DNA from 4 places in the Ureibacillus chungkukjangi genome. Region 1 is predicted to be linked to each of the others. Evidence: a T-box and tRNA genes for the amino acid it is inferred to sense, from the RefSeq annotation. Region 1 holds a T-box; the other regions hold tRNA genes.
What was found. A T-box is a leader RNA that pairs with one kind of tRNA and senses whether it is charged. The one in region 1 lies ahead of LG296_RS12600 (valine--tRNA ligase), so its partner is inferred to be a tRNA-Val.
Positions count from the first base shown of each region.

Region 2: it has a tRNA-Val gene. The T-box ahead of LG296_RS12600 (valine--tRNA ligase) is inferred to sense a tRNA for this amino acid. The anticodon was not compared.
Region 3: it has a tRNA-Val gene. The T-box ahead of LG296_RS12600 (valine--tRNA ligase) is inferred to sense a tRNA for this amino acid. The anticodon was not compared.
Region 4: it has a tRNA-Val gene. The T-box ahead of LG296_RS12600 (valine--tRNA ligase) is inferred to sense a tRNA for this amino acid. The anticodon was not compared.

Region 1 covers NZ_CP085009.1:2,533,020-2,536,186, forward strand. The annotation lists gene LG296_RS12600 (valine--tRNA ligase) at 1-1,897, opposite strand, end outside; T-box leader at 1,989-2,245, opposite strand; gene LG296_RS12605 (hypothetical protein) at 2,412-3,167, opposite strand, start outside.
Region 2 covers NZ_CP085009.1:266,071-269,237, forward strand. The annotation lists rRNA gene LG296_RS01210 (23S ribosomal RNA) at 1-1,675, shown strand, start outside; rRNA gene rrf (5S ribosomal RNA) at 1,741-1,856, shown strand; tRNA gene LG296_RS01220 (tRNA-Val) at 1,871-1,946, shown strand; tRNA gene LG296_RS01225 (tRNA-Thr) at 1,954-2,026, shown strand; tRNA gene LG296_RS01230 (tRNA-Tyr) at 2,037-2,120, shown strand; tRNA gene LG296_RS01235 (tRNA-Lys) at 2,128-2,202, shown strand; tRNA gene LG296_RS01240 (tRNA-Gly) at 2,249-2,323, shown strand; tRNA gene LG296_RS01245 (tRNA-Leu) at 2,329-2,417, shown strand; tRNA gene LG296_RS01250 (tRNA-Arg) at 2,428-2,504, shown strand; tRNA gene LG296_RS01255 (tRNA-Pro) at 2,510-2,586, shown strand; tRNA gene LG296_RS01260 (tRNA-Ala) at 2,607-2,682, shown strand; tRNA gene LG296_RS01265 (tRNA-Met) at 2,702-2,778, shown strand; tRNA gene LG296_RS01270 (tRNA-Ser) at 2,788-2,880, shown strand; tRNA gene LG296_RS01275 (tRNA-Met) at 2,917-2,991, shown strand; tRNA gene LG296_RS01280 (tRNA-Asp) at 2,995-3,070, shown strand; tRNA gene LG296_RS01285 (tRNA-Phe) at 3,096-3,167, shown strand, end outside.
Region 3 covers NZ_CP085009.1:3,245,742-3,248,908, forward strand. The annotation lists partial or broken gene LG296_RS16075 (PH domain-containing protein) at 91-225, opposite strand; gene LG296_RS16080 (hypothetical protein) at 226-507, opposite strand; tRNA gene LG296_RS16085 (tRNA-Leu) at 707-787, opposite strand; tRNA gene LG296_RS16090 (tRNA-Cys) at 833-906, opposite strand; tRNA gene LG296_RS16095 (tRNA-Gly) at 917-991, opposite strand; tRNA gene LG296_RS16100 (tRNA-Gln) at 996-1,070, opposite strand; tRNA gene LG296_RS16105 (tRNA-His) at 1,112-1,187, opposite strand; tRNA gene LG296_RS16110 (tRNA-His) at 1,234-1,309, opposite strand; tRNA gene LG296_RS16115 (tRNA-Trp) at 1,336-1,409, opposite strand; tRNA gene LG296_RS16120 (tRNA-Tyr) at 1,420-1,503, opposite strand; tRNA gene LG296_RS16125 (tRNA-Thr) at 1,511-1,586, opposite strand; tRNA gene LG296_RS16130 (tRNA-Phe) at 1,598-1,673, opposite strand; tRNA gene LG296_RS16135 (tRNA-Asp) at 1,697-1,772, opposite strand; tRNA gene LG296_RS16140 (tRNA-Met) at 1,776-1,850, opposite strand; tRNA gene LG296_RS16145 (tRNA-Val) at 1,889-1,964, opposite strand; tRNA gene LG296_RS16150 (tRNA-Glu) at 1,987-2,061, opposite strand; tRNA gene LG296_RS16155 (tRNA-Ser) at 2,077-2,168, opposite strand; tRNA gene LG296_RS16160 (tRNA-Asn) at 2,177-2,251, opposite strand; rRNA gene rrf (5S ribosomal RNA) at 2,267-2,382, opposite strand; rRNA gene LG296_RS16170 (23S ribosomal RNA) at 2,512-3,167, opposite strand, start outside.
Region 4 covers NZ_CP085009.1:2,839,198-2,842,364, forward strand. The annotation lists tRNA gene LG296_RS14070 (tRNA-Ser) at 1-67, opposite strand, end outside; tRNA gene LG296_RS14075 (tRNA-Asn) at 71-145, opposite strand; tRNA gene LG296_RS14080 (tRNA-Ile) at 157-233, opposite strand; tRNA gene LG296_RS14085 (tRNA-Gly) at 239-312, opposite strand; tRNA gene LG296_RS14090 (tRNA-Phe) at 319-394, opposite strand; tRNA gene LG296_RS14095 (tRNA-Asp) at 417-492, opposite strand; tRNA gene LG296_RS14100 (tRNA-Met) at 496-570, opposite strand; tRNA gene LG296_RS14105 (tRNA-Ser) at 596-688, opposite strand; tRNA gene LG296_RS14110 (tRNA-Ile) at 706-782, opposite strand; tRNA gene LG296_RS14115 (tRNA-Met) at 790-863, opposite strand; tRNA gene LG296_RS14120 (tRNA-Ala) at 886-961, opposite strand; tRNA gene LG296_RS14125 (tRNA-Pro) at 989-1,065, opposite strand; tRNA gene LG296_RS14130 (tRNA-Arg) at 1,078-1,154, opposite strand; tRNA gene LG296_RS14135 (tRNA-Leu) at 1,162-1,250, opposite strand; tRNA gene LG296_RS14140 (tRNA-Gly) at 1,256-1,330, opposite strand; tRNA gene LG296_RS14145 (tRNA-Leu) at 1,371-1,455, opposite strand; tRNA gene LG296_RS14150 (tRNA-Lys) at 1,475-1,549, opposite strand; tRNA gene LG296_RS14155 (tRNA-Thr) at 1,557-1,632, opposite strand; tRNA gene LG296_RS14160 (tRNA-Val) at 1,638-1,713, opposite strand; rRNA gene LG296_RS14165 (23S ribosomal RNA) at 1,782-3,167, opposite strand, start outside.

The DNA of each region.
Region 1 (3,167 bases):
ACTCATACTTATCAGATAGAGCTGTTACACGTTCAATTGTTTCATTTAAACGTGTTAGAATCCATTTATCAGCAACATTTAAATCACCAGTTAAATCGATTTCTTCATAAGTCATACCTTCCATGTTCATAAGGGCAAAACGTGATGCATTCCAGATTTTGTTGGCAAAGTTCCAAACAGATTCAACTTTTTCAGTTGTATAACGTAAATCTTGACCAGGTGATGAGCCTGTTGCTAAGAAGTAGCGCAGTGCATCTGCACCATATTGGTCGATTACATCCATTGGGTCAACACCATTCCCAAGAGATTTACTCATTTTACGTCCTTCACCATCACGTACTAAACCATGAATTAATACATCTTTAAATGGACGTTCACCTGTGAACTCTTTTCCTTGGAAAATCATGCGAGATACCCAGAAGAAGATAATATCATAGCCTGTTACCAATGTGCTTGTTGGATAGTAGCGTTTGAATTCTTCATTTTCAAGATCAGGCCAGCCCATTGTTGAAAACGGCCATAATGCAGAAGAGAACCAAGTATCTAATACGTCTTCATCTTGTGTCCAATTGCTTACGTCTGTTGGTGCGTCTTTCCCTACATAGATTTCACCAGTTTCGTTATGATACCAAGCCGGAATTTGGTGACCCCACCATAGCTGGCGAGAAATACACCAGTCATGGATATTTTCCATCCAACGGTTATACGTATTTTCGAAACGATTTGGTACGAAGTTTACTTTTTCGTCTTCTTGTTTTTGCATATTTAACGCTTCTTCTGCAAGTGGTCCCATTTTAACAAACCATTGGGCTGAAAGATATGGCTCTACTACAGCGCCAGAACGCTCTGAGTGACCAACTTGGTGAACATGAGGCTCAATCTCAACTAAAACGCCTGCTTCCTGTAAATCGGCAACAATTTGTTTACGACATTCGAAGCGGTCCATGCCTGAGTATTTACCAGCAAGCTCATTCATCGTTCCGTCTTCGTTCATAACAAGAATACGTTCTAGATTATGGCGGTTACCAACCTCAAAGTCGTTCGGATCATGTGCTGGTGTCATTTTCACAACGCCAGTTCCAAATTCCATATCAACATAAGTATCAGCAACAATTGGAATTTCACGACCAACGATTGGAAGAATTACTGTTTTGCCGATTAAATGCTTATAGCGTTCGTCTTCTGGGTGTACAGCTACGCCAGAATCCCCTAACATTGTCTCAGGGCGAGTTGTTGCTACACGTAATTTACCAGAACCATCTGCTAATGGATATTCCATATGATAGAAGGCACCTTCTACTTCTTTATGAATTACTTCAATGTCAGACAACGCTGTTTTTGCTGCTGGATCCCAGTTAATAATGCGTTCTCCACGGTAAATTAAAGCTTTTTCATATAATTTAACGAATACTTCCTTAACCGCATCAGATAAGCCCTCGTCTAAAGTAAAGCGCTCACGTGAATAGTCTAATGCTAAACCAAGCTTTGCCCATTGTGAACGGATATGGCTTGCATACTCTTCCTTCCATTCCCATGTTTTTTCAAGGAATTTTTCACGGCCAAGATCATATCTCGTAATACCATCTGCTCGTAGTTTTTCTTCTACCTTTGCTTGTGTAGCAATCCCGGCATGGTCCATACCTGGTAACCAAAGAGCGTCATACCCCTGCATGCGCTTCATGCGAATTAAGATATCTTGTAAAGTCGTATCCCAAGCATGGCCTAAGTGTAATTTACCTGTAACGTTTGGAGGCGGAATTACGATGGAATATGGCTGCTTCCCGCTTTCTGGTTGTGCTTCGAAAAATTTGCCTTGTAACCACCATTCATAACGTCCAGTTTCAATACTTTGTGGATCATATTTTGTTGGCATCGATAAGTTTTGTTGTTCTGTCATATTGACTCCTCCTTATAAATTTTATTAATGTAATAACAGCTCATTTTTAGGGGAAATTTCTTACCAAATAAAAAAACTCCTTTCGCCCTAATAAAAGGACGAAGGAGTTTTGAATTCGCGGTACCACCTTTAGTTCCGAGTTAGTTTCATTCATATAGATTAAAAACGATTTTCCACCAGGCTCGGCTCTCAATTAGCTAACGGGTTTTACCCGGCATTTTGCTACTACTATTTCACAAAAGCTGCTCCAAGGCTACCTTCAAATGATTGCTAGCAGAAACTTTTCAGCTACCGTTTCCTCTCTATAGCAAGCAAGAACATTTTACTCTTCCTTTTCAACGCATCTCACATTATTCACTTGTACTTCCCTTATGTCTCCCTATATAGGGTTCTTATAAACGAAGTATGACTGTTCTTAATGTATAATATACCACCAACAGTTTTCAAGTGACAACAATTTTAATAAAAGGAAGAAATTTTTTTAAAAACAAGCATTGTTTTTGAGTTCAGATAGTTATTCACGATAAGCTTTATTAGAAACATTTAGTAAAGTATATGACTCTGAAAGGTCATTATAAAAATCATCCGCATCTGTCGGGAAATATTGGTTTTTAGCCTCTACAACCTTTTCCTTTTCATCATTCTCTGCTTGTGGTTCTTCAATTTTTTTCTTATCAATATCTTCTATAACCGAACCATCACTTACTTCAACACTTGGCTTAACCTTCAAGCTCGGACTTTCATCAGCCTTTGGCACTTCAATATTGTCAATCGCTCCAGCTGGTGGTTGTCCATCAGCTACTGATGCTTCTTCAGGGAAAATTCCATCAGCTCCACCAAAGCGAATTTCTTCCGTAATCGGTGATTGTTCTTTAGGTAGAAAATCTTCATAGGAAGGCGCAACTTCAATTAAAGGCACTTCAGGCTGTTCAAACACTGGAGGCTCCGGTATTACTTCAGTGATTGGTGCAACCTCTTGAATTACTGGCTTTTCTGGTAATGGAACTTGTTGAAGATCAATAGGAGCCTGTTGGTCAAATTGAAATAGTCCACCTTCTACAGATTCGTCAAATTGACAATCGACATCCCATTTAAACGTACAATTTGAACCATCATAAACAAAAGAGGAAACATCATTAACACAAACCTGTGGTGTGCACTCAAAAGCAACCTTATCGCGAGGTAAATCTACCTCCAAAGGTAAAGCATATTCAAAATAACCATTATTACCTTCAAATTCTAGCTCCTCGATTAACGTCCCATCGCAAGA
Region 2 (3,167 bases), 1.7 Mb from region 1:
TCTAAGTGCGTTGAAGTCAGACCGGAAGGACTGGTGGAGCGCTTAGAAGTGAGAATGCCGGTATGAGTAGCGAAAGATGGGTGAGAATCCCATCCACCGTATGACTAAGGTTTCCTGAGGAAGGCTCGTCCGCTCAGGGTTAGTCGGGACCTAAGTCGAGGCCGATAGGCGTAGACGATGGACAACAGGTTGATATTCCTGTACCACCTCCCCGCCGTTTGAGTAATGGGGGGACGCAGTAGGATAAGATAAGCGTACCGTTGGTTGAGTACGCCCAAGCAGTAAGGCGTGGAAGTAGGCAAATCCGCTTCCTGTAACGTTGAGCTGTGATGGGGAGCTCTTATGAGCGAAGTATCTGATTTCACGCTGCCAAGAAAAGCCTCTAGCGAGGCGGGAGGTGCCCGTACCGCAAACCGACACAGGTAGTCGAGGAGAGAATCCTAAGGTGTGCGAGAGAACTCTCGTTAAGGAACTCGGCAAAATGACCCCGTAACTTCGGGAGAAGGGGTGCTCTCAGCAATGAGAGCCGCAGTGAATAGGCCCAGGCGACTGTTTAGCAAAAACACAGGTCTCTGCAAAACCGTAAGGTGACGTATAGGGGCTGACGCCTGCCCGGTGCTGGAAGGTTAAGAGGAGGGGTTAGCGCAAGCGAAGCTCTGAATTGAAGCCCCAGTAAACGGCGGCCGTAACTATAACGGTCCTAAGGTAGCGAAATTCCTTGTCGGGTAAGTTCCGACCCGCACGAAAGGCGTAACGATCTGGGCACTGTCTCAACGAGAGACTCGGTGAAATTATAGTACCTGTGAAGATGCAGGTTACCCGCGACAGGACGGAAAGACCCCGTGGAGCTTTACTGTAGCCTGATATTGAATTTTGGTACAACTTGTACAGGATAGGTAGGAGCCAGAGAACTCGGAGCGCCAGCTTCGAGGGAGGCGTCGGTGGGATACTACCCTGGTTGTATTGAAATTCTAACCCATGCCCCTTAGCGGGGCAGGAGACAGTGTCAGGTGGACAGTTTGACTGGGGCGGTCGCCTCCTAAAAGGTAACGGAGGCGCCCAAAGGTTCCCTCAGAATGGTTGGAAATCATTCGTAGAGTGTAAAGGCACAAGGGAGCTTGACTGCGAGACCTACAAGTCGAGCAGGGTCGAAAGACGGGCTTAGTGATCCGGTGGTTCCGCATGGAAGGGCCATCGCTCAACGGATAAAAGCTACCCCGGGGATAACAGGCTTATCTCCCCCAAGAGTCCACATCGACGGGGAGGTTTGGCACCTCGATGTCGGCTCATCGCATCCTGGGGCTGTAGTCGGTCCCAAGGGTTGGGCTGTTCGCCCATTAAAGCGGTACGCGAGCTGGGTTCAGAACGTCGTGAGACAGTTCGGTCCCTATCCGTCGTGGGCGTAGGAAATTTGAGAGGAGCTGTCCTTAGTACGAGAGGACCGGGATGGACACACCGCTGGTGTACCAGTTGTCTTGCCAAAGGCATCGCTGGGTAGCTATGTGTGGACGGGATAAGTGCTGAAAGCATCTAAGCATGAAGCCCCCCTCAAGATGAGATTTCCCATTACGCAAGTAAGTAAGATCCCTCAAAGACGATGAGGTAGATAGGTTCGAGGTGGAAGTGTGGTGACACATGGAGCTGACGAATACTAATCGATCGAGGACTTAACCAAATCTTGAATGCAATCAATGTCTTTATCCAGTTTTGAGAGAACAAGTTTCTTTTCAACTAAATAAGTGAAGTGATGATGGCAAAGAGGTCACACCCGTTCCCATACCGAACACGGAAGTTAAGCTCTTTAGCGCCGATGGTAGTTGGGGGCTTCCCCCTGTGAGAGTAGGACGTCGCTTCGCTTGTTTCTTAATGTGGAGGATTAGCTCAGCTGGGAGAGCACCTGCCTTACAAGCAGGGGGTCGGCGGTTCGAGCCCGTCATCCTCCACCATAAATATGCCGGTGTAGCTCAGTTGGTAGAGCAACTGACTTGTAATCAGTAGGTCGAGGGTTCGACTCCTTTCGCCGGCATCGTTTAAATGGAGGGGTAGCGAAGTGGCTAAACGCGGCGGACTGTAAATCCGCTCCTTCGGGTTCGGCGGTTCGAATCCGTCCCCCTCCACCATTTGCAAGAGCCATTAGCTCAGTGGTAGAGCATCTGACTTTTAATCAGAGGGTCGAAGGTTCAAGTCCTTCATGGCTCACCAGTTTTTTATTAAACTATGAAATTAAATACTTAATATATATGCACATGCGGAAGTAGTTCAGTGGTAGAACACCACCTTGCCAAGGTGGGGGTCGCGAGTTCGAACCTCGTCTTCCGCTCCAAATGTGCCGGGGTGGCGGAACTGGCAGACGCACAGGACTTAAAATCCTGCGGTAGGTGACTACCGTACCGGTTCGATTCCGGTCCTCGGCACCATTTCATATATGCGCCCGTAGCTCAATTGGATAGAGCGTCTGACTACGGATCAGAAGGTTGTGGGTTCGACTCCTGCCGGGCGCGCCATATAACGAGAAGTAGCTCAGCTTGGTAGAGCACTTGGTTTGGGACCAAGGGGTCGCAGGTTCGAATCCTGTCTTCTCGACCATTAACTTTAACTTTATTAATGGGGCCTTAGCTCAGCTGGGAGAGCGCCTGCCTTGCACGCAGGAGGTCAGCGGTTCGATCCCGCTAGGCTCCACCAAAACTTATAATTTTTCAATGGCGGCGTAGCTCAGCTGGCTAGAGCGTACGGTTCATACCCGTGAGGTCGGGGGTTCGATCCCCTCTGCCGCCACCATATAAACTCGGAGGCATACCCAAGTCTGGCTGAAGGGATCGGTCTTGAAAACCGACAGGCGGGTTACACCGCGCGTGGGTTCGAATCCTACTGCCTCCGCCATTTTTATTCTAATACATATTCAATCAATTATATTTTCGCGGGGTGGAGCAGTGGTAGCTCGTCGGGCTCATAACCCGAAGGTCGCAGGTTCAAATCCTGTCCCCGCAACCAAATGGTCCCGTGGTGTAGCGGTTAACATGCCTGCCTGTCACGCAGGAGATCGCCGGTTCGATCCCGGTCGGGACCGCCATTTTTTTATGAAATTTAAGTTGAACGGGTCAGTAGCTCAGTTGGTAGAGCATTAGATTGAAGCTCTAAGTGTCGGCGGTTCGATTCCGTCCTGACCC
Region 3 (3,167 bases), 710 kb from region 1:
TATTTTAACTATCGTATTCTACCTAATATAACGGATTTTTGAAGTAATAATAAAAATTACATCTTCCATCATAATTGATTGTAATGCTTATTACTTCGAAATATTCTCTGCCAATACACGTTGAACATCATATACATTACCCGTTTTATTGAACGTCTTCTCAATCGGTAACTCACTGCCGGATATCCAAATTTTTAATTCAGCATCTAAATCAAATGTTCCTGCCTAAAATATATATTCATAGTTTTTTACTCTCGTTATTCTCCGATGATAAAACACTTCAACCGCCAAATCACACGCTATGTCCTGCGTGTATTCTTTCATCCGTATATGTACAAATTCTATCGTAGCTGCCTCATGTTTTTTAAGTTTATTACTGCTGCTTTCTGAAGGAGCAAATACCGATACCCTTTGTTGCATTTTCGAAATTATTATATTTAACTGTTCTTCATTTATTCCTAGATATTCAGTTAAGTCTAGTTTAGTTATATATTTCTTATTCCACATTTGCATGTCCTCCCTTTCAAGGAGTAGCCATCCCCTCTTAATTATTAAAAAGAAGATATTCCCTTGATGTATTGCAGCACATTAGTGATTAGCTTAATTGTACAGTTACGGATAAGAAAGCTTGCTTATCCGTTATAAAAAAGGATTGCGTGCCCAGTTTAAACTGAGCTCACAATCCTTTATAAAAGACTATTTAGGATACCGAAGGTGGGACTCGAACCCACACGCCTCGCGGCACCGCATTTTGAGTGCGGCGTGTCTGCCATTCCACCACTTCGGCATATTAAAATATAAAAAAAATCGGTTATCCCGATCAAGAATTTTTTGGAGGCGGCAACCGGATTTGAACCGGTGATAAAGGTGTTGCAGACCTGTGCCTTACCACTTGGCTATGCCGCCATTATATTTTTGGAGCGGAAGACGGGGTTCGAACCCGCGACCCCCACCTTGGCAAGGTGGTGTTCTACCGCTGAACTACTTCCGCAAAATGGCTGGGGTACCAGGATTCGAACCTGGGCATGACGGAATCAAAATCCGTTGCCTTACCGCTTGGCTATACCCCAAAAATATTAAGAAGAATGTAATTTTTGGTTTAAAATTAAAATGGGGCGACTGATGGGAATCGAACCCACGAATGCCTGAACCACAATCAGGTGCGTTAACCACTTCGCCACAACCGCCATAATAATATATTATATGTTTTTATATTGAATTTATTCTAAAAAATGGGGCGACTGATGGGAATCGAACCCACGAATGCCTGAACCACAATCAGGTGCGTTAACCACTTCGCCACAACCGCCATAATCACTATATTCATTTAAAAATTGGCAGGGGCAGTAGGAATCGAACCCACACTGACGGTTTTGGAGACCGTAGTTCTACCTTTAAACTATGCCCCTATAAAAGGAATGGTGGAGGGGGACGGATTCGAACCGCCGAACCCTAAGGAGCGGATTTACAGTCCGCCGCGTTTAGCCACTTCGCTACCCCTCCAGATAAATGGTGCCGGCGAAAGGAGTCGAACCCTCGACCTACTGATTACAAGTCAGTTGCTCTACCAACTGAGCTACACCGGCATTTATCTATATGGTGGGTCAGGACGGAATCGAACCGCCGACACTTAGAGCTTCAATCTAATGCTCTACCAACTGAGCTACTGACCCATATAAATTACTTTTCATAAAAATGGCGGTCCCGACCGGGATCGAACCGGCGATCTCCTGCGTGACAGGCAGGCATGTTAACCGCTACACCACGGGACCATTTGGTTGCGGGGACAGGATTTGAACCTGCGACCTTCGGGTTATGAGCCCGACGAGCTACCACTGCTCCACCCCGCGATAATAAAATTCTTTTTCTAATGTACCATAATTTAATATGGTGGAGGATGACGGGCTCGAACCGCCGACCCCCTGCTTGTAAGGCAGGTGCTCTCCCAGCTGAGCTAATCCTCCAACTGGATATTTAAAATTCAAATGGTGACCCGTACGGGATTCGAACCCGTGTTACCGCCGTGAAAGGGCGGTGTCTTAACCACTTGACCAACGGGCCAATAAAATAATTGTCTGGCGGAGAGTAAGGGATTTGAACCCTTGAGACAGTGTTAACCGCCTACACGATTTCCAATCGTGCTCCTTCGGCCGCTCGGACAACTCTCCAAGAAGCATGGCTCCGAAGGTAGGACTCGAACCTACGACCAACCGGTTAACAGCCGGTTGCTCTACCACTGAGCTACTTCGGAATATTTTTTATTTAAGCCTAGCGACGTCCTACTCTCACAGGGGGAAGCCCCCAACTACCATCGGCGCTAAAGAGCTTAACTTCCGTGTTCGGTATGGGAACGGGTGTGACCTCTTTGCCATCATCACTAGACTTAAAACGAAAGACAAGATTTATTATAACTCATTTCGAAAGTAAAGTCAATACTATTTTTAGTATTTTTCCTTCGATTTCCTTATTCTTTCAAAACTGGATAAACTAGACATTAAATGCATTCAAGATTTGGTTAAGTCCTCGATCGATTAGTATTCGTCAGCTCCATGTGTCACCACACTTCCACCTCGAACCTATCTACCTCATCGTCTTTGAGGGATCTTACTTACTTGCGTAATGGGAAATCTCATCTTGAGGGGGGCTTCATGCTTAGATGCTTTCAGCACTTATCCCGTCCACACATAGCTACCCAGCGATGCCTTTGGCAAGACAACTGGTACACCAGCGGTGTGTCCATCCCGGTCCTCTCGTACTAAGGACAGCTCCTCTCAAATTTCCTACGCCCACGACGGATAGGGACCGAACTGTCTCACGACGTTCTGAACCCAGCTCGCGTACCGCTTTAATGGGCGAACAGCCCAACCCTTGGGACCGACTACAGCCCCAGGATGCGATGAGCCGACATCGAGGTGCCAAACCTCCCCGTCGATGTGGACTCTTGGGGGAGATAAGCCTGTTATCCCCGGGGTAGCTTTTATCCGTTGAGCGATGGCCCTTCCATGCGGAACCACCGGATCACTAAGCCCGTCTTTCGACCCTGCTCGACTTGTAGGTCTCGCAGTCAAGCTCCCTTGTGCCTTTACACTCTACGAATGATTTCCAACCATTCTGAGGGAACCTTTGGGCGCCTCCGTTACCTTTTAGGAGGCGACCGCCCCAGTCAA
Region 4 (3,167 bases), 310 kb from region 1:
CCTCGCGCCGGTTGCCCGACCTACACCCTTAGCAGGGGCGCCTCTTCAGCCACTTGAGTACTTCCCCATATGGCTCCGAAGGTAGGACTCGAACCTACGACCAACCGGTTAACAGCCGGTTGCTCTACCACTGAGCTACTTCGGAATATTCTTGTATGGTGGGCCTAAATGGACTCGAACCATCGACCTCACGCTTATCAGGCGTGCGCTCTAACCAGCTGAGCTATAGGCCCATACTTGGAGCGGGTGATGAGAATCGAACTCACGACATCAGCTTGGAAGGCTGAGGTTTTACCATTAAACTACACCCGCAAAAAATGGTGGGTCAGGACGGAATCGAACCGCCGACACTTAGAGCTTCAATCTAATGCTCTACCAACTGAGCTACTGACCCATCTAACCTAATTTGATTTAAATGGCGGTCCCGACCGGGATCGAACCGGCGATCTCCTGCGTGACAGGCAGGCATGTTAACCGCTACACCACGGGACCATTTGGTTGCGGGGACAGGATTTGAACCTGCGACCTTCGGGTTATGAGCCCGACGAGCTACCACTGCTCCACCCCGCGATAATATTATTTATATTTTAAAAAATGGCGGAGGCAGTAGGATTCGAACCCACGCGCGGTGTAACCCGCCTGTCGGTTTTCAAGACCGATCCCTTCAGCCAGACTTGGGTATGCCTCCGTATATTATATCTCCTATGGTGGACCTTGCAGGACTCGAACCTGCGACCGGACGGTTATGAGCCGTCTGCTCTAACCAACTGAGCTAAAGGTCCTTCAAGATGGCGGCAGAGGGGATCGAACCCCCGACCTCACGGGTATGAACCGTACGCTCTAGCCAGCTGAGCTACGCCGCCAGGATATATATATTTAAAAAATTGGTGGAGCCTAGCGGGATCGAACCGCTGACCTCCTGCGTGCAAGGCAGGCGCTCTCCCAGCTGAGCTAAGGCCCCATAAAAGGAATTTTCATTAGTGTTGCATGGTCGAGAAGACAGGATTCGAACCTGCGACCCCTTGGTCCCAAACCAAGTGCTCTACCAAGCTGAGCTACTTCTCGTATGTATTGTATTGGCGCGCCCGGCAGGAGTCGAACCCACAACCTTCTGATCCGTAGTCAGACGCTCTATCCAATTGAGCTACGGGCGCATAATAATGGTGCCGAGGACCGGAATCGAACCGGTACGGTAGTCACCTACCGCAGGATTTTAAGTCCTGTGCGTCTGCCAGTTCCGCCACCCCGGCACATTTGGAGCGGAAGACGAGGTTCGAACTCGCGACCCCCACCTTGGCAAGGTGGTGTTCTACCACTGAACTACTTCCGCATGTGCATAATAAATATTCTTGTAATCTTTAAAACTTAAATGGTGCGGGTGAAGGGAGTCGAACCCCCACGCCTTGCGGCGCTAGATCCTAAGTCTAGTGCGTCTGCCAATTCCGCCACACCCGCATTTAAGTATAAATAAAACTGGTGAGCCATGAAGGACTTGAACCTTCGACCCTCTGATTAAAAGTCAGATGCTCTACCACTGAGCTAATGGCTCTAAAAAATGGTGCCGGCGAAAGGAGTCGAACCCTCGACCTACTGATTACAAGTCAGTTGCTCTACCAACTGAGCTACACCGGCATTTATGGTGGAGGATGACGGGCTCGAACCGCCGACCCCCTGCTTGTAAGGCAGGTGCTCTCCCAGCTGAGCTAATCCTCCTGGGTAATAATAAATAAAGAACATTGTTCTCTCAAAACTGGATAAAGACATTGATTGCATTCAAGATTTTGGTTAAGTCCTCGATCGATTAGTATTCGTCAGCTCCATGTGTCACCACACTTCCACCTCGAACCTATCTACCTCATCGTCTTTGAGGGATCTTACTTACTTGCGTAATGGGAAATCTCATCTTGAGGGGGGCTTCATGCTTAGATGCTTTCAGCACTTATCCCGTCCACACATAGCTACCCAGCGATGCCTTTGGCAAGACAACTGGTACACCAGCGGTGTGTCCATCCCGGTCCTCTCGTACTAAGGACAGCTCCTCTCAAATTTCCTACGCCCACGACGGATAGGGACCGAACTGTCTCACGACGTTCTGAACCCAGCTCGCGTACCGCTTTAATGGGCGAACAGCCCAACCCTTGGGACCGACTACAGCCCCAGGATGCGATGAGCCGACATCGAGGTGCCAAACCTCCCCGTCGATGTGGACTCTTGGGGGAGATAAGCCTGTTATCCCCGGGGTAGCTTTTATCCGTTGAGCGATGGCCCTTCCATGCGGAACCACCGGATCACTAAGCCCGTCTTTCGACCCTGCTCGACTTGTAGGTCTCGCAGTCAAGCTCCCTTGTGCCTTTACACTCTACGAATGATTTCCAACCATTCTGAGGGAACCTTTGGGCGCCTCCGTTACCTTTTAGGAGGCGACCGCCCCAGTCAAACTGTCCACCTGACACTGTCTCCTGCCCCGCTAAGGGGCATGGGTTAGAATTTCAATACAACCAGGGTAGTATCCCACCGACGCCTCCCTCGAAGCTGGCGCTCCGAGTTCTCTGGCTCCTACCTATCCTGTACAAGTTGTACCAAAATTCAATATCAGGCTACAGTAAAGCTCCACGGGGTCTTTCCGTCCTGTCGCGGGTAACCTGCATCTTCACAGGTACTATAATTTCACCGAGTCTCTCGTTGAGACAGTGCCCAGATCGTTACGCCTTTCGTGCGGGTCGGAACTTACCCGACAAGGAATTTCGCTACCTTAGGACCGTTATAGTTACGGCCGCCGTTTACTGGGGCTTCAATTCAGAGCTTCGCTTGCGCTAACCCCTCCTCTTAACCTTCCAGCACCGGGCAGGCGTCAGCCCCTATACGTCACCTTACGGTTTTGCAGAGACCTGTGTTTTTGCTAAACAGTCGCCTGGGCCTATTCACTGCGGCTCTCATTGCTGAGAGCACCCCTTCTCCCGAAGTTACGGGGTCATTTTGCCGAGTTCCTTAACGAGAGTTCTCTCGCACACCTTAGGATTCTCTCCTCGACTACCTGTGTCGGTTTGCGGTACGGGCACCTCCCGCCTCGCTAGAGGCTTTTCTTGGCAGCGTGAAATCAGATACTTCGCTCATAAGAGCTCCCCATCACAGCTCAACGTTACAGGAAGCGGATTTGCCTACTTCCA